DNA from 3 places in the Streptomyces sp. NPDC006309 genome. Region 3 is predicted to be linked to each of the others. Evidence: riboswitches for the same ligand, from Rfam matches in the RefSeq annotation. Region 3 holds a riboswitch; each other region holds the start of a gene.

The links. A riboswitch is a leader RNA that binds a small molecule or an ion and turns the genes downstream of it on or off. The one in region 3 is predicted to bind cyclic di-AMP.
Region 1: another riboswitch for cyclic di-AMP. It lies ahead of ABZ117_RS08355 (C40 family peptidase); the one in region 3 lies ahead of ABZ117_RS10770 (M23 family metallopeptidase).
Region 2: another riboswitch for cyclic di-AMP. It lies ahead of ABZ117_RS04625 (M23 family metallopeptidase); the one in region 3 lies ahead of ABZ117_RS10770 (M23 family metallopeptidase).

What each region holds. Positions count from the first base shown of each region.
Region 1 is NZ_JBEXRO010000004.1:287,704-297,442, reverse strand. Features, by position in the region: gene ABZ117_RS08375 (PspC domain-containing protein) at 19-1,308, shown strand; gene ABZ117_RS08370 (response regulator transcription factor) at 1,305-2,051, shown strand; gene ABZ117_RS08365 (NlpC/P60 family protein) at 2,137-3,189, opposite strand; gene ABZ117_RS08360 (hypothetical protein) at 3,620-3,973, shown strand; gene ABZ117_RS08355 (C40 family peptidase) at 4,060-5,151, opposite strand; cyclic di-AMP (ydaO/yuaA leader) riboswitch at 5,160-5,328, opposite strand; gene pcrA (DNA helicase PcrA) at 5,570-8,059, shown strand; gene ABZ117_RS08345 (M23 family metallopeptidase) at 8,102-9,619, opposite strand.
Region 2 is NZ_JBEXRO010000002.1:477,132-486,870, forward strand. Features, by position in the region: gene ABZ117_RS04595 (nucleotide pyrophosphatase/phosphodiesterase family protein) at 1-527, opposite strand, end outside; gene ABZ117_RS04600 (DUF5998 family protein) at 527-1,123, opposite strand; gene ABZ117_RS04605 (hypothetical protein) at 1,240-1,536, opposite strand; gene ABZ117_RS04610 (GNAT family N-acetyltransferase) at 1,547-4,441, opposite strand; gene ABZ117_RS04615 (HPr family phosphocarrier protein) at 4,618-4,899, shown strand; gene ABZ117_RS04620 (GntR family transcriptional regulator) at 5,123-5,809, opposite strand; gene ABZ117_RS04625 (M23 family metallopeptidase) at 6,025-6,780, opposite strand; cyclic di-AMP (ydaO/yuaA leader) riboswitch at 6,793-6,953, opposite strand; gene ABZ117_RS04630 (pitrilysin family protein) at 7,186-8,574, opposite strand; gene ABZ117_RS04635 (pitrilysin family protein) at 8,571-9,739, opposite strand, start outside.
Region 3 is NZ_JBEXRO010000005.1:360,243-369,981, forward strand. Features, by position in the region: gene ABZ117_RS10735 (DEAD/DEAH box helicase) at 1-2,098, shown strand, start outside; gene ABZ117_RS10740 (amino acid permease) at 2,299-3,903, shown strand; tRNA gene ABZ117_RS10745 (tRNA-Lys) at 4,003-4,075, shown strand; gene ribA (GTP cyclohydrolase II) at 4,190-4,843, opposite strand; gene ABZ117_RS10755 (MarR family transcriptional regulator) at 4,945-5,466, opposite strand; gene ABZ117_RS10760 (dihydrofolate reductase family protein) at 5,544-6,680, shown strand; tRNA gene ABZ117_RS10765 (tRNA-Met) at 6,724-6,797, opposite strand; cyclic di-AMP (ydaO/yuaA leader) riboswitch at 7,093-7,262, shown strand; gene ABZ117_RS10770 (M23 family metallopeptidase) at 7,270-8,334, shown strand; gene ABZ117_RS10775 (aldo/keto reductase) at 8,409-9,353, shown strand; gene ABZ117_RS10780 (PrsW family intramembrane metalloprotease) at 9,399-9,739, opposite strand, start outside.

The DNA.
Region 1 (9,739 bases), on a different contig from region 3:
CGTGTGACCATCGATGCCATGCCGGAAGCCGCAAGCCCGCCCCTCGACGACCCGCGGCCACCGCGCAAGCTCTACCGCAGCAGCGACGGACGCTGGCTCGGCGGAGTGGCGCGGGGCCTCGCCGGGCATCTCGGGCTGCCCGTCGTCTGGGTGCGGCTCGTCTTCGTCGGCCTGTTCATGGCCGACGGACTCGGCGCCCTGCTGTACGCGGCGTTCTGGTTCTTCGTCCCGCTCGGCATCGGCGGCGTCGGCGGCCAGAAGCCGTCGCTGGTGGGGACGGAGACCTCGGCGGACGGCCGGCGCAAGCTGGTGGCCCGCAAGCCGGACCGGGGGCAGATCGCCGCACTGCTCCTCATGGTCATCGTGTCCATGGTCTTCGTCGGCAGCGTCAACCTGGGCGGCCCGGCCAAGGCGTATCTGGTGCCCGCCGTGCTCGTCGCGGCCGGTGTCGCCCTTGTCTGGCGCCAGGCCGACAACGCCCGCCGGGCCCGCTGGGTCGAGGTCGGCCGCCGGCGCCGCACGCTGACGCTGCTGCGTGCGGCCGCCGGTGTCCTGCTGGTCACGGCCGGTGTCTCGGCCGTCTTCGTCCTCCAGGGCTCGGCCGCCCACCTCGGCGCGGTCCTCCAGGCCGCGCTCGCCGTCCTGGTGGGCATCACCCTGCTCGCCGGCCCGTATCTGGTCCGCATGACCCAGGACCTGTCCGAGGAACGCCTGATGCGCATCCGCGCCCAGGAGCGTGCGGAGGTCGCCGCCCACGTGCACGACTCCGTGCTGCACACCCTCACCCTGATCCAGCGCAACGCCGACAACGCGAGCGAGGTGCGCCGACTCGCGCGCGCCCAGGAACGCGACCTGCGCACCTGGTTGTACAAGCCGGAGGGCACCGGCAAGGAGGAGACGGACGAACCGGACACGATCGCCGAGGCGGTGCGGCGCAACGCCGCCGAGGTGGAGGACAAGCACGGCGTGCCCATCGAGGTCGTCGTCGTCGGCGACTGCCCGCTGGACGAGAGGACCGGCGCGCAGATGCAGGCCGCGCGCGAGGCGATGGTGAACGCCGCCAAGTACGGTGGCGACGGCGGTGCCGTACAGGTGTATGCCGAAGTCGAGGGAAAGGCGGTCTTCGTGTCCGTGCGCGACCGGGGCCCCGGCTTCGACCTGGACTCGATACCCGCCGACCGCATGGGCGTCAGAGAATCGATCATCGGCCGCATGGAGCGCAACGGCGGTACGGCCCGGCTGCGGGCGGTGCCGGGGGGCGGGACCGAGGTCGAGCTGGAGATGGAGAGGGCGGAGAGGACGTCATGAGCGACGCGACCGAGGCGAACGGCACGGCGGGGGCGGCACAGGCGGCAGGGACCGAGCGGTCCGATGACGGCGGTGCGCGTGGGCGGCAGGTGCGGGTGGTGCTCGTGGACGACCACCGGATGTTCCGCACCGGTGTGCGGGCCGAGATCGGCCGGACCGCCGAGACGGGGGTCGAGGTGGTCGGCGAGGCCGCGGACGTCGACCAGGCGGTCTCGGTCATCATCGCGACCCGGCCCGAGGTGGTCCTCCTCGACGTCCACCTGCCGGGCGGCGGCGGGGTCGAGGTGCTGCGCCGGTGTGCGGCCCTGATGGCGGACCCCGAACGGCCCGTCCGCTTCCTGGCGCTGTCCGTGTCGGACGCGGCGGAGGACGTGATCGGTGTGATCCGCGGTGGCGCCCGCGGCTATGTCACCAAGACGATCACCGGCACCGACCTGGTCGACTCGGTCTTCCGCGTACAGGAGGGCGACGCCGTCTTCTCCCCGCGGCTGGCCGGGTTCGTCCTGGACGCCTTCGCCTCCACCGACGCCCCGCCGCTGGACGAGGACCTGGACCGCCTCACCCAGCGCGAGCGCGAGGTGTTGCGCCTGATCGCCCGTGGTTACGCGTACAAGGAGATCGCCAAGCAGCTGTTCATCTCAGTGAAGACGGTCGAGTCCCATGTCTCGGCGGTCCTGCGCAAGCTCCAGCTGTCCAACCGTCATGAGCTGACCCGCTGGGCGACCGCCCGCCGGCTGGTCTGACCCCCGCGGCACCGCCCGCCTCACCCCGGAGCCTGCCCGTACCGCGACCTTGTTCCACCCCCCACGAAAGCCCGGGTCACGACCCTCACGCCACGCGGGTCGCCCCCGCGAACGGCATCTGGTCGACCGGCGCCAGGCGGACCGGGGCCGACGGGTTCGGGGCGTGGATCATCTGGCCGTCGCCCACGTAGATGCCGACGTGACTGATCCCGGAGTAGAAGAACACCAGGTCGCCCGGCTGGAGTTCGGAGCGGGACACCCGTCGGCCCGCATCGATCTGGGCGTAGGTGGTGCGGGGCAGGGAGACGCCGGCCGAGCGGTAGGCGGCCTGCACCAGTCCCGAGCAGTCGAAGGCGTTCGGACCGGTCGCCCCCCACACGTAGGGGCTGCCGAGCTTGCCGTAGGCGTAGGCGACGGCCGCCGCCGCACGTGCGGTGGTGGCCGGTGAGGGCCCGGCCCGCATCGGCTCCCGCGGGCCCGCGGCCGACCGGGAGACGCGTCGGCCCGTGCCGCCGGTGACCTCGGCCCGCTGGCGGGGCGTCAGTCGGGCGAGCAGCCGCCGGGCCTCGTCCAGTTTGCCGGTGACGGTCCTCTTCTGCCGGTCCAGCTCCGCCTGCCGTGCGCGCAGCGACGACAGCTCGATACGCGCGGCACCGCGCAGCCGCTCGATCTCCCGCAGTTGGTCGCGGACCCGGGACACCACGGCGGCCTGCCGGTGACCGGCCCGTTCCGCGAACGCGGCGCCGTCCAGATATCGGTCGGGGGCGCTGGAGAGGGCCAGCTGCCAGGCCGGGTCGACGCCGCCGTCCCGGTACTGCGCCGCCGCGATCGAGCCCAGTGCGTCGCGGGCCGAGCTGAGTCTCTGCTGTCTGCGGGCGGCCTGGTCCTGGAATCCGGCGATCCGTTTTTGGGCCGCCTCCGCCTTCTCCTTCGCCCCGTCGTACTTCTCAGTGGCGGTCTCGGCCTCCCGGTACAGGCGGTCCACCTCGGCCTTCACCTGCCCGGGCGTCGGCTGGGGCTCGGCGTGGCCCGTCCCGTCGAAGCCCGTCGCGGTGGCCACGCCCGCCAGGGCGAGTGTGGCGGCTGTGCGGGCCGTACCACTGAGCGAGCGTTGCCGGGGCTTGCGGTGCGCTGCCACCTGGACCGTCACGTCCTTCCGTACGGCTCGTATGTCGAGCGGTCAGTGCGCCCGGCGGCGGTCCGCACAGGGGGAACGGGCCGCCGCCGGGTCCTTCTCGGCGCGGGTGACCGACTGCCGCCCCTGGTCCGGGCGGCGTGGGGAGCCGGTCACCTGGAGGAGGACGCTAGGCCGAACGGTGACGAGTTGGTAACGCACTGTGCGGAACTGTCCGCGACGGGCTGGGATTTGACCGCATGTGATCCCGCTGCCCAGCCGGAGTCGTTCCGTTCACGCTGCGTGATGATCGAAGTGCAGGAAGTGGGACGGGCGGGACGGGTGGGGTGCTATGGCTCGCATATACGCCCGCCGGTGTCCGCGACCCCCGTCACGAGCGCTCGGTGGGGCCGGTGAAGGGGGGCCGGGGCACGCCTGGTTAGGCTCCGGCCCCATGGACGTACTCATCCATCTCTTCGTCGGCCTGCACATCGTCGGTATCGCCGCGCTGCTCGGCGGTTTCCTCACCCAGATGAAGGCGATGGGCCGGGGCACGGCCCGGTTCGTGCCCGGAATGCTGCACGGCGCGCTGACCATGCTGGTCACCGGGGTGGCGCTGGTCGGCCTCAACCAGGCCGACGACCACCACATCAACACCGTGAAGATCGGCGTGAAGCTGGCCCTGCTGATCGTGATCCTCGGGCTGGTCTACGTCAAACGCGACGAGGAGCGGATCGACAAGGGCCAGTTCGCGCTCGTCGGCCTGCTGACCACGGCGAACATCTTCATCGCCGTGCTCTGGACCTGATCGCCGGCCGGTGGGCCGTCCGCATTGGCCGCGCCGTCCGCATTGGCCGCGCCGGCCGGTGGGCCGGCCAGGGCCGGCCCGGGACGTCAGCCCGGTCGCACCACGCTGTGGACGGCCGACCCGCCGACGGAGGAGATCGGTTCCTCACGGACGTACGCGCCCGGTCTGGGCGCGTGGATCATCATGCCGTCGCCCGTGCAGAGCCCGACGTGGCGGCGGTCGTCGTGGAAGAAGACGAGGTCGCCGGGGCGGGCGTCGGCCGGCGGCACCGTGGTGCCGGCGGCGGCCTGGTCACGGGCGGTACGCGGCAGGGTGACGCCGGCGGACTTCCAGGCGGCCTGGGTCAGGCCCGAGCAGTCGTAGGAGCCGGGGCCGGCGGCACCCCACACGCAGGGCTTGCCGAGCTGGGCCCGGGCGAAGGCGACGGCCTTCCCGGCCTTGGCCGCGTCCGTGCCGGACGGCGCGGACCCCTGGGCGGTCCGCTGTGCGAGCAGCACGCGCGCATGGGCGAGCTTTCGCTGAACGGCGGTCTTCACCGCCTTCGGGTCCCGCACGGCTCGAGCGGCGATCTCCGGCCGGCTGTTCCCGGGCGGTACGACGGAGTCCGCGGGCGGCACGACGGCCACCTCCCGGCCCGGTAGGACCGCGTCCCTGACCGGTGGTGCCGGTGCCACCGGTGCGAGTGTGGTGACGTCGCCTCCGGGGACCGGCGCTACGACGCCCCCGCTCCACCGGGGTGCTGCGACATCGCGGCCCGCTGCCGCGGCGCCGATTCTCCCCCTGGCCCCCGCGGCACTGTCCCCGCCCCGCGTGGGCGGCAGGACGGCCGTGTCCAGGGCGGAGGCGGTGCCGCGGGGGGCCGGGACGGCACGGGCCCGGGCCGCGCGCCGGGCGACCTCGTCACGGAGCCGCTGGAGGCTGTCGGCCTGCCGCCGTGGGACGCCAGCCGGTTCCTGGGCCGCTGCGGCCGTCCCGGTCGCGGAGTCCGCCCGGCGGTAGAGGTCGTCGATCTTCCGCTCGACCTCCTCCGGGCTCGGCCTGCCGTGACCGGCCTCGGGAGCGGCCTCCGCGGTCTGGGAGAACACGGCGAGGGAGGTGAGGGCGGCGGTGGCGAGAGCGGGGGTGCGGATGCCCGCTCCGGGCGTTCCGCCGGGGCGCGGCTTGCGGTGCGACGCCAAGGGAGGCGACTCCTTCCTAGCTGCCGCCTACCGGGTTAGCTGTCGGGTTCGGGCGGACGGAAGGGTTGCCCTACGGCGTCGTCCCGGGCGGGAGTCGGCCGATTCACCCCGGGATTCGGTGGGTCCCCGGCTCCGGGTGCCGCGCAGGGGGCACGCCGGACTCGGCGGAGGCCGCGCGGCCCGGCGACGTTCGCCGGAGGGGGGTCGTGCGGCCTGACGGCAACCTAGCCAACTCGTGTGGCTTCTGTGAAGGTTGGTGCGCAGTATGTCCGATACATTTCCGTGACCTCGGGGCGGGTTCACGCGGACGTGACCAGGTGCTTCCGGTGCGTGAGGGGTCGCGGGGCACCCGCGTGGCGAAGATCGGCTTGCGGGACGGTGACCGGTTGTCGGTGGGGCGCCCTAGACTCGGAGAGCGATGAGCAGCCTCTTTGACGACAGCTTCCTGGCGGACCTCCAGCCCCCGCGTGGGCACGACGAGGAGCTCCCGCCGCCGCCCGAGCACGACCACGCTCCGGAGCCCCTTCCGGACGATCTGTTCGGCGGGAAGTTCGACGTGCCGCCGGACCGGGACTCCCACTACCGCGACGGCGCCCCGCGCCCCGTGATCGACGCGGCGGCGCTCCTGGAGGGGCTGAACGAGAACCAGCGCGCCGCGGTCGTGCACGCCGGCTCCCCGCTGCTCATCGTCGCCGGCGCCGGTTCCGGCAAGACCCGTGTGCTCACCCACCGCATCGCCCACCTGCTCGCCGAGCGGAGCGTCCACCCGGGTCAGATCCTCGCGATCACCTTCACCAACAAGGCCGCCGGCGAGATGAAGGAGCGCGTCGAGCAGCTCGTCGGCCCGCGCGCCAACGCGATGTGGGTGATGACCTTCCACAGCGCGTGTGTGCGCATCCTCCGCCGCGAGTCGAAAAAGCTCGGTTTCACCTCGTCGTTCTCGATCTACGACGCGGCCGACAGCAAGCGCCTGATGGCCCTGGTCTGCCGTGATCTGGAACTCGACCCCAAGCGCTACCCGCCCAAGTCCTTCAGCGCCAAGATCAGCAATCTGAAGAACGAGCTGATCGACGAGGAGGACTTCGCCGCCCAGGCCGCCGACGGTTTCGAGAAGACCCTCGCCCAGGCGTACGCGCTCTACCAGTCGCGGCTGCGCGAGGCCAACGCCCTCGACTTCGACGACCTGATCATGACGACGGTCAACCTGCTGCGCGCCTTCCCGGACGTCGCCGACCACTACCGCCGCCGCTTCCGGCACGTCCTGGTCGACGAGTATCAGGACACCAACCACGCCCAGTACGCCCTGGTGCGCGAGCTGGTCGGGACGGGCGAGCGTGCCGCCGAGGACGCCGACGTACCGCCCGGCGACAGCGACCTGCCGCCGGCCGAACTGTGTGTCGTGGGTGACGCCGACCAGTCGATCTACGCCTTCCGGGGCGCGACGATCCGCAACATCCTCCAGTTCGAGGAGGACTACCCGAACGCGACGACGATCCTGTTGGAGCAGAACTACCGCTCCACGCAGACGATCCTGTCCGCGGCCAACGCGGTCATCGAGCGCAACGAGTCCCGCCGCCCGAAGAACCTGTGGACCAACGCCGGCCACGGCGCCCGGATCACCGGTTACGTCGCCGACACCGAGCACGACGAGGCTCAGTTCGTCGCGGAGGAGATAGACCGGCTCACCGACGCGGGCGAGGCACGCGCCGGGGACGTCGCCGTCTTCTACCGCACCAACGCCCAGTCCCGTGTGTTCGAAGAGGTCTTCATCCGCGTCGGCCTGCCGTACAAGGTCGTCGGCGGCGTCCGCTTCTACGAGCGCAAGGAGGTCAGGGACGTCCTGGCCTACCTGCGTGTCCTCGCCAACCCCGAGGACTCCGTGCCGCTGCGCCGCATCCTCAACGTGCCCAAGCGGGGTATCGGCGACCGCGCGGAGGCCATGGTCGACGCCCTCGCCCAGCGCGAGAAGATCAGCTTCCCCCAGGCCCTGAAGCGGGTCGACGAGGCGTACGGCATGGCCGCGCGGTCCACGAACGCGGTGAAGCGGTTCAACACGCTGATGGAGGACCTGCGCACGATCGTCGAATCCGGCGCCGGCCCGGCGACCGTCCTCGAAGCGGTACTCGAACGCACCGGGTATCTGGCCGAGTTGCAGGCCTCCACCGACCCGCAGGACGAGACCCGCATCGAGAACCTTCAGGAACTCGCCGCCGTGGCGCTCGAGTTCGAGCAGGAGCGCGGGGAAGGGGAGGCCGGCACGCTCGCCGACTTCCTGGAGCAGGTCGCCCTGGTCGCCGACTCCGACCAGATCCCCGACGAGGAGGGCGGCGACGGCGTCATCACGCTGATGACGCTGCACACCGCCAAGGGCCTGGAGTTCCCGGTCGTGTTCCTGACCGGCATGGAGGACGGCGTCTTCCCGCACATGCGCGCCCTCGGCGAGGCCAAGGAGCTGGAGGAGGAGCGCCGCCTGGCCTACGTCGGCATCACCCGCGCCCGGGAGCGGCTGTACCTCACGCGGTCGGCGCTGCGCAGCGCCTGGGGCCAGCCGTCGTACAACCCGCCGTCCCGCTTCCTGGAGGAGATCCCGGCCGCGCACCTGGAGTGGAAGCGGACGGGGGCCGCGGCGCCGGTGTCGTCCGGGCCGGTGTCCGGGATCGCGGCCTCGCTGTCCTCCTCCCGCTCGCGCTCCTCGGCGTCGGGCGCGTCGGGGTTCGCCACGCGGCGCACGGCAGAGAAGCCGGTGGTCGCGCTTGCCGTCGGCGACCGGGTCACCCACGACCAGTTCGGCCTGGGCACGGTCGTCGGGGTGAAGGGCACGGGCGCGAACACGGAGGCCACGGTCGACTTCGGGGACACCAAGCCGAAGCGGCTGCTGCTGCGGTACGCGCCGGTGGAGAAGCTGTAGGGCACAGAAGAGCCCCCGCCGCTCGGCGGGGGCCTGCCGGTCCTACGTCGGATCGAGTCCGTGGCTGCGCAGCCACGGCAACGGGTCTATGGCCGCCCCGCCCGCCGGACGCACCTCGAAGTGGAGGTGCGGGCCGGTGGAGTTGCCGGAGTTGCCGGAGTAGGCGATCGGCTGGCCGGCCTTGACGGTCGTACCGGAGGCGACGCGGTAGCTGGACAGGTGGCAGTACCAGGTCTGCGTGCCGTCCTTCGACGTCAGGATCAGCATGTTGCCGTAGGCGCTGTTCCACTGCGTGGTGACCGTGCCGTCGGTGGCGGCCATCACCGTCGTGCCGTACGAGACGGGGAAGTCGATGCCGGTGTGCACCGACATCCAGTTGACGCCCGCCTGGCCGAAGTACGCGCTGAGGCCGCGCTGGGTGACCGGCAGCACGAACTTGGGGCGCAGCCGCTCCTTGAGTGCGGCCTCAGCGGCGGCCTTCTTCTTCTCCAGTGCCTGCTGCGCCACGAGGTCGATCCGCTCCTGGGTGCGGCTCGCCCGGTCGGCGAAGTCGTGGGCGCCGTCGGAGAGCGTCCTGAGCTGGGTGTCCAGCTTGCTGTTGGCGATCGACGGCTTGACCACCTGCACGTCCGGGGCGGAGGCGGTGGTGTCCTCGGAGCTGTCGCCGAGCGCGCCGACCGAGGCTGCGGCGATCCCGGCGACTCCCATCACGCAGGCCGAGGGCACGGCGACGGTCAGCAGCGCCGAGCGCTTGGCGGGCGTACGGCGCCGGGAGCGCGCCGCGCCGCGTGAGCCCGCGCGGGTCTCCGGCTCCGGGCCGGTCTCCTCCTGGCCGTCCAGCAGTCCGGTCACGGCGGGCAGTTCACCGGTGGAGTCCGGCTCGCCCTCGCCGGGAGGCTGTTCGTCGCAGGCGGTGTCCTCGTACGGCGTGTCCTCGTACGGCGCCTGCTCGAAGGCCGCGGCCCGCGCGTCGCCGACCGCCTCGAACGTGGCGGTGGCCTGCTGGTCGAACGGCTCGCCACCCTGCTCGGGCTCCGCCGTCCCGGCCTGCTGCCCCGCGGAGTTCCACTGCGTGGCGTCGTACGCGCCCGTGTCGAAGGTCTGGGTGCCCCACTCCCACTGCTGGGTGGGGTCGGCGCCGCCGGGCCGGTCGGACGGGAGCCAGGCGCCGGTGTCCCACTGGCCGCTGACGTCGTTGCCGGTGGCCTGCGCGGGGACCGCCCAACCGGACGTGTCGTAGCCGCCGGAGTCGTAACCGGCATGGGGCGGGGCCGCGCACGGGTCGTAGTCGGAGGACTGGCCGCTGCCCGGCTGCCACTGGGCCGTGTCGTACGCGCCGGTGGTCTGCTCGCCGCCCGGAAAACTGCCGAAGAGCGGGTCGGTGTCGAAGGCCGTGGTGCCCGCGGAACCACTCGTGAAACCGGTGGCGTCATAGCCACCGTAGGTGGTGAGGTCGTCGTAGGGGGCTTCCTGTGCCCCGTACGGCGGGTAGTGCGCGGGGGAGGCGTCGGAAGCCGGGGCCGGGGTGGTCATGGTCCCCGACGGGTGACGATCGTTCACCAACTTCTCTTTCGCCTCGACAACAGGGGCTGCCAGAGCAGTGCGGCGACTGTACCCGGCGGTATGCGGGCACGACAATCTTCGGCTTGTTTCCCGTGGGCCGGAAACGGGCATTCGGAC
Region 2 (9,739 bases), on a different contig from region 3:
TGCTGGAAGGCGGGCGAGGACACCTGGGCGGCGTGCACCCCCGCCTGCTGGGCCAGCTGGAACACGGTGGGGTACGGCTGCCAGGGGCGCGGCGGGGTGTACGGGTGCCAGCGGAGCTGGTTCATCAGCTCGCCGGTGGCCGGGTTGCGTACGGCGTACCCGGGCAGGCCGTGGGCGCCGGGCGGCAGGCCGGTGCCGACGGAGGCGAGGGAGGTGGCGGTGGTGGCGGGGTAGCCGGCGGTGAGCGGGCGGCCGGTGCCGCCGCGCGAGCTGCCGAGCAGGGAGGTCAGGTACGGGGCCTCGTCCGGGTGCGACCTGAGCTGTTCCCAGCCCAGCCCGTCGATCAGGAAGACGCAGACCCGGTCGGCCGCGGTCAGTTCCGTGATCGTGGCGGTCAGGCCGGGGACGCCCATACCGGCGGCCACGGTGGGCAGCAGGTCGGCGAGTGAACCGGTGCCGTACTCGGGCAGCGGCGCGGTGTCCAGGGCGAGGGGTTCGAAATCGTCCCAGGTCGAGAACTGGGACATCAGCGGGTGAAGTCCGCGGTCGCCTCCGAGATGGCCTGCGCGAAGGCGAGCGCCTGGCGCACCGTCTCCGGGCCGTCCCCGGCCTCGCTGACGCGCAGGCTGAGGTCGTCCGCCGTGGAATTGCCCGTGTAGCCGTGGTCGGCGTCGCACTGGGGGTCGCCGCAGGCGGCGGGCTCCAGGTCGATGCGGCTGACCGCGCCCCAGCCGATGGTGAGCACGACCTCGCGGGGCAGCGTGCCCGGCGTGTACTGCTCGGGGTTGGCCACCACCCGGCTGACCACGACCGACGAGATCCGGCCGAGCTTGACGGACTCGGTGGAGGTGGTGGCGTACGGCGTCGGGGAGGTGGTGTCGGCGGCCTGCTCGTCGGTGTGGCTGACGATGAACCGGTTGCCGGTGAGGACGAGGACCGTCACATGCCGGCGCACCTCGTTCTGGTCGAACGTCGTCTCCTGGTGGACCAGGTACGACCGGATCGGTTCGCCGCCCACGGCGGCCTCCACCGCGTCGGCCACGAGGGCCGGGTAGTAGCCGCTGCGCTCGATCGCCGAGCGCAGCCCCTGGGTCGTCGTACTGGTCTTGGCCATGGCGTCCATCCTAATCCGTGGGCGGAGGCGGTCCGGGCCAGTCGCCCGGACGGCCGGCGGCCGGCACGCCCGCGTGCGGGACCTCGGCACGAGCCCCGGCCGGACCTCCATCCGCTCGGCGGCGCTCAGGCAGGAGCTGGGCTCCGGTCCGCCGGCGTCCGCCTCGAACGCGACGAGGAACGGCGGTTGTCGCCCGGTGTCCGCGCGAGCCCCGCCGTCTCGGCGGTCGTGGGCGGGCGAAAGGCAGTGGCCCGGAAGCTCCGCGGACGGGAGACGAGGACGGGACCGGCGAAGATCAGCTCCGGGCCGTGGTGACGGGTGAGGTCGTACCCGGCCACCGGGCGCAGCCGCCCCGCGTCCCGGGCGACGGCCTCCCGGTCCCACCGGCTGCCCTCGGCCAGCTCCCGTCCGGCGATCTGCACGCGCCTCCGGTCAGTAGGCCGGCAGCGTGCGCGGGCCCAGGTCGTCGCGGGCGGGCGGAGGCGCGAGCCGTACGGTGGCGCCGAGGACGCTCACGCCCTGCGGGGCGACGACGACGGGCTCCAGGGTGACCGCGACCACCTCCGGATGGTCGTCGACCAGCCGGGACACCCGCAGCAGCAGCCGCTCCAGCGCGGGGGTGTCGACGGGGGTCGAGCCGCGCCAGCCGAACAGCAGCGGTGCGGTGCGGATGGACCGCACCAGCGAGGCCGCCTCCCGGTCCGTGACGGGAACCAGGCGGTGCGCCATGTCCCCGAGCAGCTGCGAGGCCGCCCCGGCGAGCCCGAAGGACAGCACGGCCCCGGCCGCCGGATCGATCACGGCCCGTACGACCGTGTCGACCCCGCGCGGCGCCATCCCCTGCACCACCGGCCGCAGCTCCTCCGGCTGCCCGAACAGCTCGGCCAACTCGGCGTACGCCCGGCGCAGTTGCTCCTCGTCCGCGAGGTCCAGGCGTACGCCGCCCAGGTCGGCGCGGTGTCTGAGGTGCGGGGCGGTGGCCTTGAGGGCCACGGGGTAGCCGAGCGCGCGGGCGGCTCCGGCGGCGTCGTCCGCGGTGGGTGCGGGCAGCGCCCGGCGGACGTGCACGCCGTACTTCTCGAGCAGCTCGCAGGTCTCGGCGGCGGGGATCGTCAGCCCCTCCCCGCGCGCGAGCAGCTCGCCGATCAGGCGGGCGGCGCCCTTCTCGTCGATGTCGTCGTACTCCGGCACCTTCCCGGGGTCGGTCGCCTCCCGGCGCCACTGCGCGTACTTCACGGCTTCGGAGAGAGCGCGGACGGCACGCTCGGCGGCGGGGTAGGCGGGGATGAGGCGGGTGCCCTCCGGCGGGACGGGCGGGGTGTCCGCGCCCGTCCCCGCGGGCGCCGGCGCCGTGCGGGCCGCCGTGCCCGCCGTCGGGGCGGGCGGGCGTTCCGCGAGGCGGTGGACGGGGTGCGCGCCGCCCTCGGGGCCGGGCGTCCGGTCGGCGGCCCCGGGCGCGGTGCTCGCCGCCGCCGACAGCGCTTCGGCCAGCCCTCCGAGTTCCACGTGCACCACCAGGACCGGCTTTCCGGGCACGGCGGCCGAGGCCGACCGCAGCGCCGCCGCCAGCTCGGCGTCCGCCGGCGACGCCTCCCCGATGGCGGGGATGGCGGTGACCACGACGGAGTCGCAGGTGTCGTCCGCCAGCGCGGCCGACAGCGCCCGGTGGAAGTCCTCCGCCGTCGCCCCGGTCGTCAGGTCCACCGGCCGCGCCGGCCGCAGCCCCTCGGCCAGGCACCGGTCGTACGTCAGTACGCCCAGCGACTCGGAGTTGCCGAGGATCGCCACGCGCGGCCCGGCGGGCAGCGGCTGCCGGGCGAGCAGCAGGCCGGCGTCGACCAGCTCGGTGATCGTGTCGACCCGGATCACCCCGGCCTGCCGGAGCAGCGCGGAGACGGTCGCGTAGGGCAGCCGTGTGGCCCGTACCGCGTGCCCCTGCGGGGCCGTCCCGGTGCCCTGCACCACCACCAGCGGCTTGGCCGCCGCCGTCCGCCGGGCGAGGCGGGTGAACTTGCGGGGGTTGCCGATGGACTCCAGGTACATGAGGACGACATCGGTCTCGGGGTCGTCGTACCAGTACTGGAGGACGTCGTTGCCCGAGACGTCCGCGCGGTTCCCGGCGGAGACGAAGGTGGACACGCCGGTGACCCCGGTGACCCCTCCGCCGCGCCGGTGCAGCCGGGACAGCAGGGCGATGCCGATGGCCCCGGACTGGGCGAACATCCCGATGCGGCCGGGGCGGGGCATCTCCGGGGCGAGGGAGGCGTTCAGCCGGACGTCCGCGGCGGTGTTGATGATCCCGAAGGCGTTGGGGCCGATGATCCGCATGCCGTACGCGCGCGCGGCCCGCACCAGGGCCCGCTGCCGCTCCCGTCCCCCGGGACCGCTCTCGGCGTATCCGGCGGAGAGCACCACCAGGCCCTGGACGCCGTGTTCCCCGCACTCGGCCACCACGGCGGGCACGTGCTCGGCCGGTACGGCGACGACGGCCAGGTCCACGGGCCCCTCGATGTCCCGCACCGACCGGTACGCGGCCACCCCGTCGACCTCCCCGAGATCTTCGGGGAAGGCCGTGTTCACGGCGTGCAGCCGGCCGGGGAAACCGGCGTCGCGGATGTTGCCGAGGACGCTGCGGCCCACCCCGCCGGGGGCGCGGCCCACGCCGACGACCGCCACGGACCCGGGCGCGAGGAGCCGCCGTACCGAGCGGGCCTCGGCGCGCTGCTCCCGCGCGCGCTGCACGGCCAGCGAGCGGTCGGTGGGTTCGAGGCCGAACTCCAGGCGGACGACGCCGTCCTCGAAGCTGCGCTTCTGGGTGTATCCGGCGTCCGTGAACACCTTGATCATCCTGCTGTTGGCGGGCAGCACCTCGGCGGCGAAGCGGCGGATGCCCCGCTCGCGCGCCACGGCCGCCACGTGCTCCAGCAGGGCGGAGGCGACCCCGCGGCCCTGGTGGGCGTCCTGGACGAGGAAGGCGACCTCGGCCTCGTCGGCGGGCCCGGAGGCGGGCATGCCGTCGGCGCCGATGCGGTCGTAGCGTACGGTGGCGATGAACTCGCCGCCGATGGTGGCCGCGAGTCCCACCCGGTCCACAAAGTCGTGGTGCGTGAAGCGGTGGACGTCCTTGGCGGACAGCCGCGGGTAGGGCGCGAAGAAGCGGTAGTACTTCGACTCGTCCGAGACCTGCTCGTAGAAGCTGACCAGGCGGTCGGCGTCATCGACGGTGATGGGCCGGATGCGCGCGGTACCCCCGTCGCGCAGCACCACGTCCGCCTCCCAGTGGGCGGGGTACTCGTGCCGGTCCTGCCGGTCCGCCGGGGTCTGCATGGGCCCCAGAGTACGGCTCGCGTACGACAACGTCGCGAGGCAGTCTGTGGAGGACGACACGCCGGACCGAGGCCGCGGTCCGACGGCACACGGAGGGGACGAAGGTCCGCTCCGGGCACGCTTCACGATATGGGAAACTGGTCTAGACAACCCTGAGTACTGAAGGGCAGCATCACATGGCTGAGCGCCGCGTCAACGTCGGCTGGGCCGAGGGCCTCCACGCCCGCCCCGCTTCCATCTTCGTCCGAGCCGCCACGGCCACAGGCGTCCCGGTGACGATCGCCAAGGCCGGGGGCGACCCCGTCAACGCGGCCTCCATGCTGGGCGTCCTGGGCCTGGGCGCCCAGGGTGGCGAGGAGATCGTCCTCGCCTCGGACGCCGAGGGCGCGGACGCCGCCCTCGACCGTCTGGCCAAGCTGGTCTCCGAGGGTCTCGAGGAGCTCCCGGAGACCGTCTGAGCCTTACCGCGCAGAGCGCCGGAGCCGCGTTCGCCCCCCGGGGCGGCGCGGCTCCGGCGTTTCCGCGCACGCTCCGCACGGTATTGCGCCGGTTCACGGCCGGCTCGCGCCGGAACTTCCTCGCGAATTCACAGGGAACGGAATTCAGGCAGGGGAAAACATCCGGCCGACAAGCGGGAGACATTCGCCCGACAATTCCCCTCCTTTGTATACGGCGTCCGTGTTAATTCCGCGGGCCCGTCGTGTTTACGGCCCGTTGCGAAGTCCTCACACGCCCCGGGGCACCGGGGAAACGCAGCCGGTGGCCGCTGGTGGCGCGCTCGGTGTGCAGCGCGGTGAGCGCCCGCGCGCGCTCCCCGTCCCCCCGCGCCACCGCGTCCACGATCGCCCCGTGCTCCGCCCACGACTCCACCGGGGCGAGCGGCGTAGCCACCGCGTACATCCAGGCGATCTTGTGCCGCAGCTGGGTGAGCACCGAGGTCAGCGAGGGGCTGCCGGAGGCCTGGGCGAGCGTCTCGTGGAACCAGCCGCCCAGCGCGCGCAGATCCTCGCCGCCACCCCTCCTGGCCCGCTCCTGGCCCAGCCGGACCAGTCCGCGCAGCACCTTCAGATGGGCCTCGGTGCGCCGCTGCGCGGCCCGGGCGGCCCCCAGCGGCTCCAGCAGCAGCCGCATCTCCAGCAGGTCGGCGGCCTCCTGCTCGGTCGGTTCGGCCACGCACGCGCCCGCGTGCCGGCGTGTCACCACGAAACCCTCCGCCTCCAGGGTGCGCAGGGCCTCGCGGACGGGGACACGCGAGACGCCGTAGCGGCGGGCCAGGACTTCCTCGGTGAGGCGGCTGCCGCGTTCGTGGACACCGGCGACGATGTCGTCCCGGACAGCGGTGCACACCGAGTGCGCCGGAATACGCATGACCGACCTCCGCCTTAATACCCGTGAAACGCCGACGATGGACGCGTGTTCCCGTGACTCTATTCCAATGGACCTGAATTTCCGACGGCCGGGCGTCATCCATGGATATATTTTGGTCAGCGGGTCCGGCGGGCACCGGAAGGAAACGACGGAAAAAGGAGAAAGCCCCGGCTCGGTGAGCCGGGGCTTGGCAGGCCGTGCGGGTGTCCGTCCGGTCAGACGTTCACGCCGTGCTTGCGGAGGTAGGCGACGGGGTCGATGTCCGAGCCGTAGTCGGGCGTCGTACGGGCCTCGAAGTGCAGGTGCGGGCCGGTGACGTTGCCGGTCGCGCCCGACACGCCGATCTGCTGCCCCGGGACGACCTTCTGGCCCACCGTGACACCGATGGACGACAGGTGGCCGTACTGGGTGTACATGCCGTCGGCCATCCGGAGCACGATCTGGTTGCCGTACGCGCCGCCCCAGCCCGTGGAGACGACCGTGCCGGAACCCACCGCGTGGACGGAGGTGCCGCTGGCCGCGTGGAAGTCGATGCCGGTGTGCGAACCGGAGGACCACAGGGAGCTGCTGGCCTGGTAGGCCGTGGAGACGTACGAGTGCGCGATCGGGATGACGAAGGCGTTCAGCCGCTTGCGCTCGGCCTCGCGGGCGGCGCGGACCCGCGCCTCGCGGACCTCCTGGGCCCTCTTGGCGGCCGCCTTCTCCGCGGCCGCCTCGGCCGCCTTCTGCTCGGCGGCCTGCTGCTGGGCGGCGGCCTGCGCGTCGATCTGCTCGGCGACGTCGTCGTTCACGGTGAGGACCGGGGTGAGGCCGGTCTCCTCCACGGAGCTGTCCGCGGCGAGCGCCGGGGACGCGGCGAGGGTGCCGATGACGCCGGTGGTGGTGAGGGCCGCGACACCCGCCGCCTGAGCGGTGGTGCGCTTGACCCGGCCGGGCTTGCGGTGCTTCCCGGTGGCGCACATGAACGCCATGAAGTGGCTGGTCCTTTCCTTCCCTCTCGCCTACCGGGTTAGCTGACGGGTTCGGAGCAGGAAGGTCTCCTACGGGCCCCCTCGCTCACGCGCGGGCGCCCGATTCACCCCAGGGACGATGGGTCCCCGGCTCCCCTGGCTCGCGCCGTACGGGGACTCGGCGATGACTGTCCGCTGCCGCGGGTGCGGCGCACTGCCTGACGAACAGCCCGGATGACGGTACGGCGGCCCGCTCCCCCTCCTCAAACAGATCCGGGTTTTTGTAGCGCATCCCACAGGGCAGACAGGCAACCTCCGCCCCAAAACGGGCATCTGAGTGAACGAGTGGAACGGCAGGGGCCCTGACGACCCGTAGGTCGGCAGGGCCCCACGCGCGCGCGTACGCCTTCGCGTCCGCCGGTGCGTCTACTCCGCGGCGACGACGGTGACTTCGCCGATGCCGAGTGCCTCGACCGGCTCCTTGATCCGGGACGCGTCACCGACGAGGACCGTCACCAGGCGGTCCACCGGGAAGGCGTTCACGACGGCAGCGGTGGCCTCCACCGTGCCCGTGGCGGCCAGCCGCTGATACAGCGTCGCCTGGAAGTCGTCGGGCAGGTGCTGCTCGACCTGGTCGGCCAGCGTGCTCGCGACGGCCGCCGCGGTCTCGTACTTCAGCGGCGCCACGCCGACGAGGTTCTGCACGGCGACGTCCCGCTCCGCGTCGGTCAGGCCCTCCGCCGCGAGCGTGCGCAGCACCTTCCACAGGTCGTCCAGCGCGGGGCCGGTGTTCGGCGTGTCCACCGAGCCGCTGATGGCGAGCATCGCCGCGCCCGTGCCGTCCGGCGCCGAGCGCAGGACCTGACCGAAGGCGCGCACGCCGTAGGTGTAGCCCTTCTCCTCGCGCAGGACGCGGTCCAGGCGGGAGGTGAGGGTGCCGCCGAGGCAGTACGTGCCGAGCACCTGGGCGGGCCAGACCCGGTCGTGCCGGTCGGCCCCCACGCGGCCGATGAGCAGTTGCGTCTGGACGGCACCGGGCCGGTCCACGACGATCACGCGCCCGGTGTCGTCGGCGGTCACCGGCGGCACGGGCCGGGGCTCGCCAGGGGTGCCGGTCCAGGCGCCCAGGGTGTCGGCGAGCAGCGCGTCCAGGTCGGCGCCGGTCAGGTCGCCGACGACGACCACGGTGGCCGTGGCGGGCCGCACATGGCGGTCGTAGAAGGCGCGTACGGCCGCCGCGTCGATCTTCGCGACCGTCTCCTCGGTGCCCTGGCGCGGGCGGGACATGCGCGAGTCCGCCGGGAACAGCTCCCTGGAGAGTTCCTTGGCGGCCCGGCGAGCCGGGCTGGCCAGCTCGTGCGGGATCTCGTCCAGGCGGTTGCGGACCAGCCGCTCGACCTCGCTCTCGGCGAAGGCGGGCGCGCGCAGGGCGTCGGCGAGCAGGCCGAGGCCCCTGGCCAGCCGGGAGGCCGGGACCTCCAGGCCGAGCCGGACGCCGGGGTGGTCGGCGTGCGCGTCGAGCGTGGCGCCCGCGCGCTCCAGCTCGGCGGCGAACTCCTCGGCCGAGTGCCGGTCGGTGCCCTCCGAGAAGGCCCGCGCCATGATCGTGGCGACGCCGTCCAGACCGGCGGGCTCGGCGTCCAGCGGCGCGTCCAGCAGCACCTCCACGGCGACGACCTGCTGGCCGGGGCGGTGACAGCGCAGCACGGTCAGGCCGTTGCCGAGGGTGCCGCGCTCGGGGGCCGGGAACGCCCAGGGCCTGGCCTCACCGGGCTGGGGCTGGGGGTGGAACTCCATGGTGGCGAGCTCGGTCACTTGGCCGTCTCCTCGTTCTCGGTCTCGTCGCGGCCCGCCTCTACGGTCGCTTCCTGCTCCGGGTCCCCGGGGACCTCGGTGTCCTCGACGGCCTCCGGGGACTTCGGCTCGTAGACGAGGACCGCGCGGTTGTCGGGGCGCAGACGAGCCGCGGCGACCTCCCGCACCTCCTCGGGGGTCACCTCCAGGACGCGCCGCACCGCGGTGAGGGCGAGCTGCGGGTCGCCGAACAGGACGGCGAAGCGGCACAGTTCGTCGGCGCGGCCCGCGACCGTGCCGAGCCGGTCCAGCCACTCGCGCTCCAGCTGGGCCTGGGCGCGCTCCATCTCCTCGGGCGTGGGGCCCTCCGCGGCGAACCGGGCCAGCTCCTCGTCGATGGCGGCCTCGATGACCGGCACCTCGACGTCACCGGACGTCTTCACGTCCAGCCAGCCCATCGAGGGCGCGCCGGCCAGGCGCAGCAGGCCGAAGCCGGCCGCGACGGCCGTACGGTCGCGGCGCACCAGCCGGTTGTACAGCCGGGAGGACTCGCCGCCGCCGAGGACGGTCAGCGCGAGGTCGGCGGCGTCGCACGCGCGCGTGCCGTCGTGCGGCAGCCGGTAGGCGGCCATCAGGGCACGCGCCGGGACCTCCTCCACGAGGACCTCGCGCAGCTGCTCACCGATGACGTCCGGCAGGGAACCGTCGCGGGGCTCGGGCTTGCCGTCGTGGGCGGCGATGGAACCGAAGTACTTCTCGACCCAGGCGAGGGTCTGCTCGGGGTCGATGTCGCCGACCACGGACAGCACCGCGTTGTTCGGCGCGTAGTAGGTGCGGAAGAACCGGCGCGCGTCCTCCAGGGTGGCCGCGTCCAGGTCCGCCATCGAGCCGATCGGCGTGTGGTGGTAGGGGTGGCCCTCCGGGTAGGACAGGGCGGTCAGCTTCTCGAAGGCGGTGCCGTAGGGCACGTTGTCGTACCGCTGGCGGCGCTCGTTCTTGACGACGTCCCGCTGGTTCTCCATGGACTCGTCGTCCAGGGCGGCCAGCAGGGAGCCCATGCGGTCGGCCTCCAGCCAGAGGGCGAGCTCCAGCTGGTGGGCGGGCATGGTCTCGAAGTAGTTGGTGCGCTCGAAGCTCGTGGTGCCGTTGAGCGAGCCGCCCGCGCCCTGCACCAGCTCGAAGTGGC
Region 3 (9,739 bases):
GGGCATCGTGCGCAAGCTCGCACAGAACGGCGTCACCACCCCCTTCCCGATCCAGACCGCGACCATCCCGGACGCCCTGACCGGCAAGGACATCCTCGGCCGCGGCCGCACCGGCTCCGGCAAGACCCTCTCCTTCGGTCTGCCGACCCTGGCCACGCTGGCCGGCGGGCGCACCCAGAAGCACAAGCCGCGTGCCGTCATCCTCACGCCCACCCGCGAGCTGGCCATGCAGGTCGCCGACGCCCTCCAGCCGTACGGCGACGTCCTCGGCCTGAAGATGAAGGTCGTCTGCGGCGGCACCTCGATGGGCAACCAGATCTACGCCCTCGAGCGCGGCGTCGACGTCCTCGTCGCCACCCCGGGCCGGCTGCGCGACATCATCAACCGCGGCGCCTGCTCCCTGGACGACGTGCAGATCACGGTCCTCGACGAGGCCGACCAGATGTCCGACCTGGGCTTCCTGCCCGAGGTCACCGAGCTGCTCGACCAGGTCCCGGCCGGCGGCCAGCGGATGCTCTTCTCCGCCACCATGGAGAACGAGATCAAGACCCTCGTCGACCGCTACCTGAACGAGCCCGTCCTGCACGAGGTGGACGCGGCCCAGGGCGCGGTGACGACCATGTCGCACCACATCCTCATCGTGAAGCCCAAGGACAAGGCGCCGGTCACCGCCGCGATCGCCTCCCGCAAGGGCCGCACGATCATCTTCGTCCGCACCCAGCTGGGCGCCGACCGCGTCGCCGAGCAGCTGCGCGAGTCCGGCGTGAAGGCCGACGCGCTGCACGGCGGCATGACCCAGGGCGCGCGTACCCGCACGCTGGCCGACTTCAAGGACGGTTACGTCCACGTCCTCGTCGCCACCGACGTCGCCGCCCGCGGTATCCACGTCGACGGCATCGACCTGGTCCTGAACGTGGACCCGGCCGGTGACCACAAGGACTACCTGCACCGCGCCGGCCGCACCGCCCGCGCGGGCCGCACCGGCACCGTCGTCTCCCTGTCGCTGCCGCACCAGCGGCGCCAGATCTTCCGCCTCATGGAGGACGCCGGCGTCGACGCCGCGCGCCACATCATCCAGGGCGCCGGCGCCTTCGACCCGGAGGTCGCCGAGATCACCGGCGCCCGCTCCATGACCGAGGTGCAGGCCGAGTCCGCGGCCAACGCCGCCCAGCAGGCCGAGCGCGAGGTCGCCCAGCTCACCAAGGAGCTGGAGCGCGCCCAGCGCCGCGCGACCGAGCTGCGCGAGGAGGCCGACCGGCTGGTCGTCCGGGCCGCCCGCGAACGCGGTGAGGACCCGGAGACCGCGGTGGCCGAGGCACAGGCGCAGGCGACGGCGGCCCCGGAGTCGGCCGTGGCCGCGGAGCCGGCGGAGCGGGAGACCGAGCGCGAGGAGCGCCCGGCCGCCGCGGCGCCGTACGAGCGCCGGGAGCGTCGCACCTTCGACCGTGACCGTGGCGAGCGGGGCGGCTTCGAGCGTCGTGACGACCGCCGTGACGACCGGGGTGGCCGTGGCTTCGAGCGCCGTGACGACCGCGGTGACCGTGGCGACCGCGGTGGGCGTGGCTTCGAGCGTCGTGACGACCGCGGTGGCCGTCCGTTCGAGCGTCGTGACGAGCGCCGCCCGTTCGACCGTGACCGTGGCGAGCGGGGCGGCTTCGAGCGCCGTGACGACCGCCGTGACGACCGGGGTGGCCGTGGCTTCGAGCGCCGTGACGACCGCGGTGACCGTGGCGACCGCGGTGGGCGTGGCTTCGAGCGTCGTGACGACCGCGGTGGCCGTCCGTTCGAGCGTCGTGACGACCGCGGTGGCCGTCCGTTCGAGCGTCGTGACGACCGCGGTGGCCGTCCGTTCGACCGCGACCGTGACCGTGGTGAGCGGGGCGGCTTCGAGCGCCGTGACGACCGCCCGGGCTTCCGCCGTGACGAGCGCACCGGACACCGGGGCAGCGACCGTCCGTTCAACCGCGACCGCCGCGACGACCGCCCGGGCTTCCGCTCCGGTGGCCACGAGCGTCCCACCGGCCGTCGTGACGACCACCGCGGCACCGGGTCCTTCGGCCGCCGCGAGGACAAGCCGCGCTGGAAGCGCAACGGCTGACGCCGAGTGAGCGAGGAAGGGCCCGTACGACTCCGGTCGTACGGGCCCTTCCGGCATTCCCGGGGTGTTCGCCGGCCCCCGGCCCGGGGGCGCGACAGCGTCACCACCCCCGGCACCCCCCCAGCGGCGAGATCGCGCCCCCTACCCGCCGACGGCCCTATGACGCATGTCACGCCCTCGCGCAGGGAATTGCTGGGGGCATGACAGAAGACGCGAGGGCGGGCGACAGTGCGAGCGAACCGCGGAAGGCGTCCGGCGGCCCCGGCCTGTCCGAAGCCCCCGATCCGCCCGGCGTACCCGGCGTACCCGGCCCGCCCGGTCCGTCCGACGAGGAACGGCTGGCCCAGCTGGGTTACACCCAGGTCCTCGCCCGCCGGATGTCGGCGTTCTCGAACTACGCCGTCTCCTTCACGATCATCTCGGTCCTCTCCGGCTGCCTGACCCTCTACCTCTTCGGCATGACCACCGGCGGCCCCGCCGTGATCACCTGGGGCTGGGTGGTGGTCGGCCTGATGACGCTGTCCGTGGGCCTGGCGATGGCCGAGATCTGCTCGGCGTACCCGACCTCGGCGGGCCTGTACTTCTGGGCCCACCGCCTGGCACCCCCGCGCTCGGCGGCGGCCTGGGCGTGGTTCACCGGCTGGTTCAACGTGCTGGGCCAGGTGGCGGTGACCGCGGGCGTCGACTTCGGCGCGGCCTCCTTCCTCGGCGCCTACCTGAACCTCCAGTTCGGCTTCCGGGTGACCCCGGGCCGCACGGTGGTGCTGTTCGCCGCGATCCTCGTCCTGCACGGCCTGCTGAACACGTTCGGCGTCCGGATCGTCGCGTTCCTGAACGGCGTGAGCGTGTGGTGGCACGTACTCGGGGTGGCGCTGATCGTCACCGCGCTCGCGTTCGTCCCCGACCACCACCGGTCGACGGCGTTCGTCTTCACCGAGTTCGTCAACCGGACGGGCTGGAGCAGCGGTCCGTACGTGGTTCTGCTGGGTCTGCTGATGGCCCAGTACACCTTCACCGGTTACGACGCCTCCGCCCACATGACCGAGGAGACCCACGACGCGGCCACGGCCGGCCCCCGGGGCATCGTCCGCTCGATCTGGACCTCCTGGATCGCCGGGTTCGTCCTCCTGCTGGGCTTCACCTACGCCATCCAGTCGTACGACGCGGAACTGGCCTCCCCCACGGGCGCCCCGCCCGCCCAGATCCTCCTGGACGCCCTCGGTTCCACGGCCGGCAAACTCCTGCTGCTGGTCGTCATCGGCGCCCAGCTCTTCTGCGGCATGGCGTCCGTCACCGCCAACAGCCGCATGATCTACGCCTTCTCGCGGGACGGCGCGCTGCCCTTCTCCCGCGTATGGCACACGGTCAGCCCGCGCACCCGCACCCCCGTGGCGGCGGTCTGGCTGGCCGCGCTCGGCGCCCTGGCCCTCGGCCTGCCCTACCTCATCAACACGACCGCGTACGCCGCGGTGACGTCGATCGCGGTCATCGGGCTGTACATCGCGTACGTCATCCCGACCTTCCTCCGCGTCCGCAAGGGCGCCGCCTTCACCCCCGGTCCCTGGCACCTGGGCCGCTGGTCACGCCCCGTCGGGATCGCCGCGGTGAGCTGGGTGGTGGCGATCACGGTCCTCTTCATGCTCCCGCAGGTCTCCCCGGTCACCTGGAAGACCTTCAACTACGCCCCCGTCGCCGTCCTGGCCGTCCTCGGCTTCGCCGCCACCTGGTGGCTGGCCTCGGCCCGCCACTGGTTCCTGACCCCCGCCTCCGCGCCGGCAGCCACGCCCATCCCGGCCGAAAAGTAACGATCCCGCGCACTCCCGGCCCTCCGACATGGCCGTGTCCCCGATACCCGATCGGAGACACGGCCTCCTCCCGCTATGCTCGGACAGGCAACATCGCCTGGGCCCTTAGCTCAATTGGCAGAGCAGTGGACTTTTAATCCATTGGTTGTGGGTTCGAGTCCCACAGGGCCTACGGCTGCGGGGGAGGGTTCACCCCCTCCGACCTGCTACGCGGCGCCCGAGCCGGCTTCGGCCGACTCGGGCGCCGCGTCGTTCTCCGGACCACGGTCCGCTGCTTGCGCGCTCGCTACCCCGTCGTCAGCCCCGTCAGCCCCGTCAGTTCCGGCAGTTCGGCCAGCGGCAGCGTGTGCTGGGTGTGGAGGACCTTCGCGCGGAGGTAGCGGACGTTGTGGTCCGTGGGGAAGACGCCGGTCGGCACCCGGTCCCGTACGGCCACGCCCAGGGCGCGCAACTGTCCGGCCTTGTCGGGGTTGTTGGAGAGCAGGTCCAGCTCGCTGACGCCGAGGGCGGTGAGCATCTGCGCGGCGGCCGTGTAGTCGCGGGCGTCCTCGGGGAGGCCGAGGGCGGCGTTCGCCTCGTAGGTGTCGAGGCCCTGGTCCTGGAGGGCGTAGGCGTCGAGCTTGTTGTAGAGGCCGATGCCGCGGCCCTCCTGGCGGAGGTAGAGCAGGATGCCGCCGCGGCCGGCGATGCGCTCGACCGCCTCGCGCAGCTGGGCGCCGCAGTCGCAGCGGGCCGAGCCGAAGACGTCGCCGGTGAGGCACTCGGAGTGCAGGCGCACCAGCGGGACCGGGCCGGGGTCGCCGAGGACGACGGCGATGTGCTCCTGGTCGTCGGCGAGACCGTGGAAGGTGACGAGTTCGGCGTCCGCGCCGTAGCCGTCGGCGAAGCGCAGCGGTACCCGGACGCGGGCGCGCGGGGTGGCGGCGGGGATGTCGGGCATGCGTGGGGTCTCCGTGTCTGCTGTCTGCTTCAGGTTTGAAGCAGCTGCCGGCTCCGGACCCTACCTCATGCTTTAAAGTTCAAGCAATGTCGCGTGGCGCGCTAGCCCGAACAGGGCGACGACCGCCGGCGCCACGGCACGTCCTCCGCCGCGGCCCCGCCTTCGCCGTCCTCCCCCTGGAGGCCGCGCGCGATCCCCGCGCAGATCTCCTCGAGCTGCCCCACCTGCTCCGGGGTCAGCCGGTCGAACAGTGTGGCGCGCACCGTCTCGACGTGCCCCGGCGCCGTACGCTCCAGTACGGCCATCCCCTCGTCCGTCAGCACCGCGAGCGAGCTGCGCCGGTCCTGGCCGCAGGTCTCCCGGCGCACCAGGCCGTCCCGTTCCAGCCGGGTCACCCCGTACGTCAGCCTGCTCCGCGTGATCTTCAGCGTCTCGGCGAGGTCGGTCATGCGCAGTCGCCGGCCGGGGGCCTCGGAGAGGTTGGCCAGTACGGAGTAGAACAGGTGGGCCATGCCCCCCTCCTGCTGGAGCTGCCGGTCGATCGCGTCCTCCAGCAACCGGGACGCGGCGAGGTAGGCGCGCCAGGCGCGCTGCTCCTGCGGAGTGAGCCAGCGGGTCGTCATGCCGCCAGTGTAGGTTTGTTCCAACTTTGAACCAAGACTTCGGCCGGTCCACCGGGCCGCCGCGAGGGAGTACGCCGATGCCCCTGCCGTACGTACTGCTGTCCGCCGCCGTCTCCCTCGACGGCTACCTGGACGACACCGGCCCCGAACGGCTCCTGCTGTCCGGCCCGGCCGACTTCGACCGGGTCGACGCGGTACGGGCCTCCGCCGACGCCATCCTGATCGGCGCCGGCACGATCCGCGCCGACAACCCGCGTCTGCTGGTCAACTCCGCCGAGCGGCGCGCGGCGCGGGTCGCGGCGGGCCGGCCGGCGTACCCGCTGAAGGTGACGGTCACCGCCTCCGGCGACCTCGACCCGGGCGCCCACTTCTGGCACACCGGCGGCGACAAGCTCGTCTGCACCACCGACGCCGGCGCCGGCCGGGCCGCGCGTCTCCTCGGCGGCACCGCCGACGTCGTGGCGCTCGGCCCCGTCCTGGACTGGCGGGCCCTGCTGGAGCATCTGCACGACGTGCGGGGCGTCGAGCGCCTGATGGTCGAGGGCGGCGGCCAGGTCCACACCCAGCTGCTCCAGCAGGACCTCGCCGACGAACTCCAGCTCGTCCTCGCCCCGCTCCTCGTCGGCGACCCCGCGGCCCCGCGCCTGTTCGGCCCCGGCGCCTACCAGGACGGACGCCTGCGCCTGACCGAGACCCGCCGTATCGAGGACGTCGTCCTCATGCGCTACGAGCCCACGGCCCCCGGCACCGGTCCGGTCCCCACCCCGGCCGACCGTCACTGGCTGCGCACCGCCTGCGAACTCGCCGCCCTGTGCCCGCCCTCCCGGACGGCGTTCAGTGTGGGCGCGGTCGTGGTCGCCGCGGACGGTACGGAGCTGGCCCGCGGCCACTCCCGCGAAGGCGCCGACCCTGTGGTCCACGCGGAGGAGGCGGCCCTCGCGAAGACCGACCCGGCCGACCCGCGCCTGCCCGGCGCCACGGTCTACAGCAGCCTGGAACCCTGCGCCCGCCGCGCCTCCCGCCCCGCCCCCTGCGCCGAGCTGATCCTGCGGGCCGGGGTGCGCCGGGTGGTCACGGCGTGGCGGGAGCCCGACACGTTCGTCGCGGCGGCCGACGGCTCGGGTGTGCTGACCGGCGCGGGCGCCCGGGTCGTCGTACTGCCGGAGCTGGAGTCCCTCGCCAAGGCGCCGAACGGGCATCTGCTCGCCGGATGACACTCAGGGCCGGAATCCATTGGATTCCGGCCCTGAGTTCCAGTAGCGGGGACAGGATTTGAACCTGCGACCTCTGGGTTATGAGCCCAGCGAGCTACCGAGCTGCTCCACCCCGCGTCGTTGTGTCTCTACTGTACGCCATCCACAGGGTGCGATGCACATCGCTTCCGCGGCCCCCCGGCAGCTGTGACGGACCGTGATCGGGTGGGCCCTGTGCGGTGACGGTCGAGTCACCATCAAAGCCGCGAGTGACTCCTGTACGTCGGTCAACTCGCCCGCTTTGTGCATGTCATGACCGGTAAATCCCCAGGTTTGAACATTGATGATCATGGCGAACAGCTTGGAAAGTGACTGGCGGGTCTATTAACGTTCGATAACGCAGCGCGGTCGTCCCAGCCGTCACCGACGGCTCCGCGCGCACGCGCCGAATCCCGCAAGGGAACCGGGGAACCACCACCCTGGGGTGAATCTCGCGAACGCCGACGTGGAGCCCACACGGTCCACGACCGGTATACGCGCGTAGGAGACCTTCCCGCTCCGAACCCGTCAGCTAACCCGGTAGGCGGCGGAAGGAAAGGAGCACGCCCGCGTGGCGTCCAACCGCCCTGCCCCCGAAATCCCGTTCGTGCCGGCTCGGCGCGAGACCGAGACCTTCGGCTACGACGCCCACCGGGCCGACGCGGGCCCCTGGGAGGAGTGGAACCCCACCGAGGACTCCGTCGCCCCGGTCCGCGGCCGGCACCGGGTCGCCAAGCAGCGCGGCGGCTTCGCCCGCAGCTCCACCGTCCTCGGCGTCGGCGTGATGGCCGCGGTCGGCGCGGGCGGCATGGCCAGCGCCAACACCGGCAAGCCGCCGGTCTCCCTCTCCCTGCCGGACCTGCCCTCCGTCGGCTCCCTCTTCGGCGACACCGCCACCGAGGCGCCGCAGACCGCCACGACCGCGCTCAGCAGCGTCGGCGTGGCCTCCGCCGAGGACCAGCGGGACACCGACGCGGGCGAGGCCCTGCGCAACCGGATCATGGCCCAGGCCGAGCAGCAGCAGGGCCAGGCCGACAACAAGGCCACCGCCGTCGCCCTCGCCGCCGCCGAGAAGCAGAGCGCGGCCGCCGCCGCCCAGGCCGAGAAGGAGGCCGCCGCGAAGGCGGCCGAGGCCAAGGGCGAGGCGGAGGCCGCCGCCGCGAAGAAGGCGGACCAGAAGGCCGCGAAGGCGGCCGAGGAGAAGCGGCTGGCCGAGCCGGCGAAGCCGGCCGGGAAGTACACGCTGCCCACCTCCTCCTACACGATCACCTCGACGTTCGGCCAGGCCGGCACGATGTGGTCCTCCGGCCACCACACCGGCCTGGACTTCGCCGCCCCCACCGGCACCCTCATCAAGGCCATCCACGGTGGCACGATCACCGAGGCGGGCTGGGCCGGCTCCTACGGCTACCGCACGATCCTCACCCTGGACGACGGCACCGAACTGTGGTTCTGCCACCAGTCCTCGATCAACGTCACGGCCGGCCAGAAGGTCACCACCGGCGAGGTCATCGGCCGGGTCGGCGCCACCGGCAACGTCACCGGCCCGCACCTGCACCTGGAGGTCCACCCCGGCGGCCAGGCCGCCGCCATCGACCCGATGGCGTGGCTGCGGGACAAGGGCCTCACCCCCTGACGGTTTTGCGGGAACTTGGCGCCGGCGGCGGATTGTGATCATCGCCGCCGGCGTTGTAGTGACGTATGACCTCACTGACATCACTCCGCACACTCGGCTCCTCCGACCTCCGGGTCTTCCCGCTCGCCCTCGGCGGCAACGTCTTCGGCTGGACCGCCGACGAGCAGGCCTCCTTCGCCGTCCTCGACGCCTACACGGCCGCCGGCGGCAACTTCATCGACACCGCCGACTCCTACTCCGCCTGGATCGAGGGCAACCGGGGCGGCGAGTCGGAGACGATCATCGGCAAGTGGATCAAGGCCCGCGGCAACCGCGACGACGTCGTCATCGCCACCAAGGTCAGCCAGCACCCCGAGTACCGGGGCCTGTCCGCGGCGAACATCAAGGCCGCCGCCGACGCCTCGCTGCGCCGTCTGGAAACCGACCGCATCGACCTCTACTACACCCACTTCGACCAGCCCGAGGTGCCGGTCGAGGAGATCATCGGCGCGCTGGACGAGCTGGTGAAGGCGGGCAAGGTCCGGCACATCGCCGCCTCCAACATCAGCCCCGAGCGCCTCCGGGCCTCCCTCGACCACTCCGACCGCGAGGGCCTGGCCCGCTACGTCGCCCTCCAGCCCCACTACAACCTGGTCTCCCGCGACACGTACGAGGGCCCGCTCCAGGACCTCGCCGCCCGCGAGAACCTGGCCGCCGTCCCCTACTTCTCCCTCGCGTCGGGCTTCCTCACCGGCAAGTACCGCCCCGGTACGACCGTCGACAGCGCCCGCGCCGGTACGGCCCGCAAGTACGCGGACTCCGAGGGCGGCCGGCGGGTCCTGGCGGCCCTGGACGACATCGCCGCCGCCCACGAGGTCCCGGTCGCCACGGTCGCGCTGGCCTGGCTGGCCGCCCAGCCGACCGTCACGGCCCCGATCGCCTCGGCACGCACGGTGGAACAGCTCCCGGCGCTGCTGGGTGTGGCGGACCTGACGCTCACGGACGACGAGCTGGCCACCCTGACCACGGCCTCCGCGTAGCCCCCCGGCCCGCCCCGGCCGATCCGCCCCGGCCGTCCCGTCCGGCTATGTCCGGTACGGGTTGTAGGCCGGGTGGGCGCCCGCCGGGGCGCCCTGCCAGTACGGCACGGGGCCCACGTACACCGGGCGGGCCGGCGTGGCGGCCCGCGCCGCGTACTCCAGTGCCGGGCGTGCCGGTTCCCTGCGCCGCCACAGCTCGTCCAGCAGCTCCCGCTCCCGTACGACGAAGTCGGCCCCGGCCCGCCCGCGCCGCCCCCGGTGCCGCAGGAACGCCAGCGAGGTCGCGTACGCCTCGTAGCGCGCCACCTCCCGCGCCGCCGGCCGGCCGAGGTGGTGCCGGGCGTAGTCCCGGGCCATCCGCCGCGCCCGCATCGACCCGAGCGCGA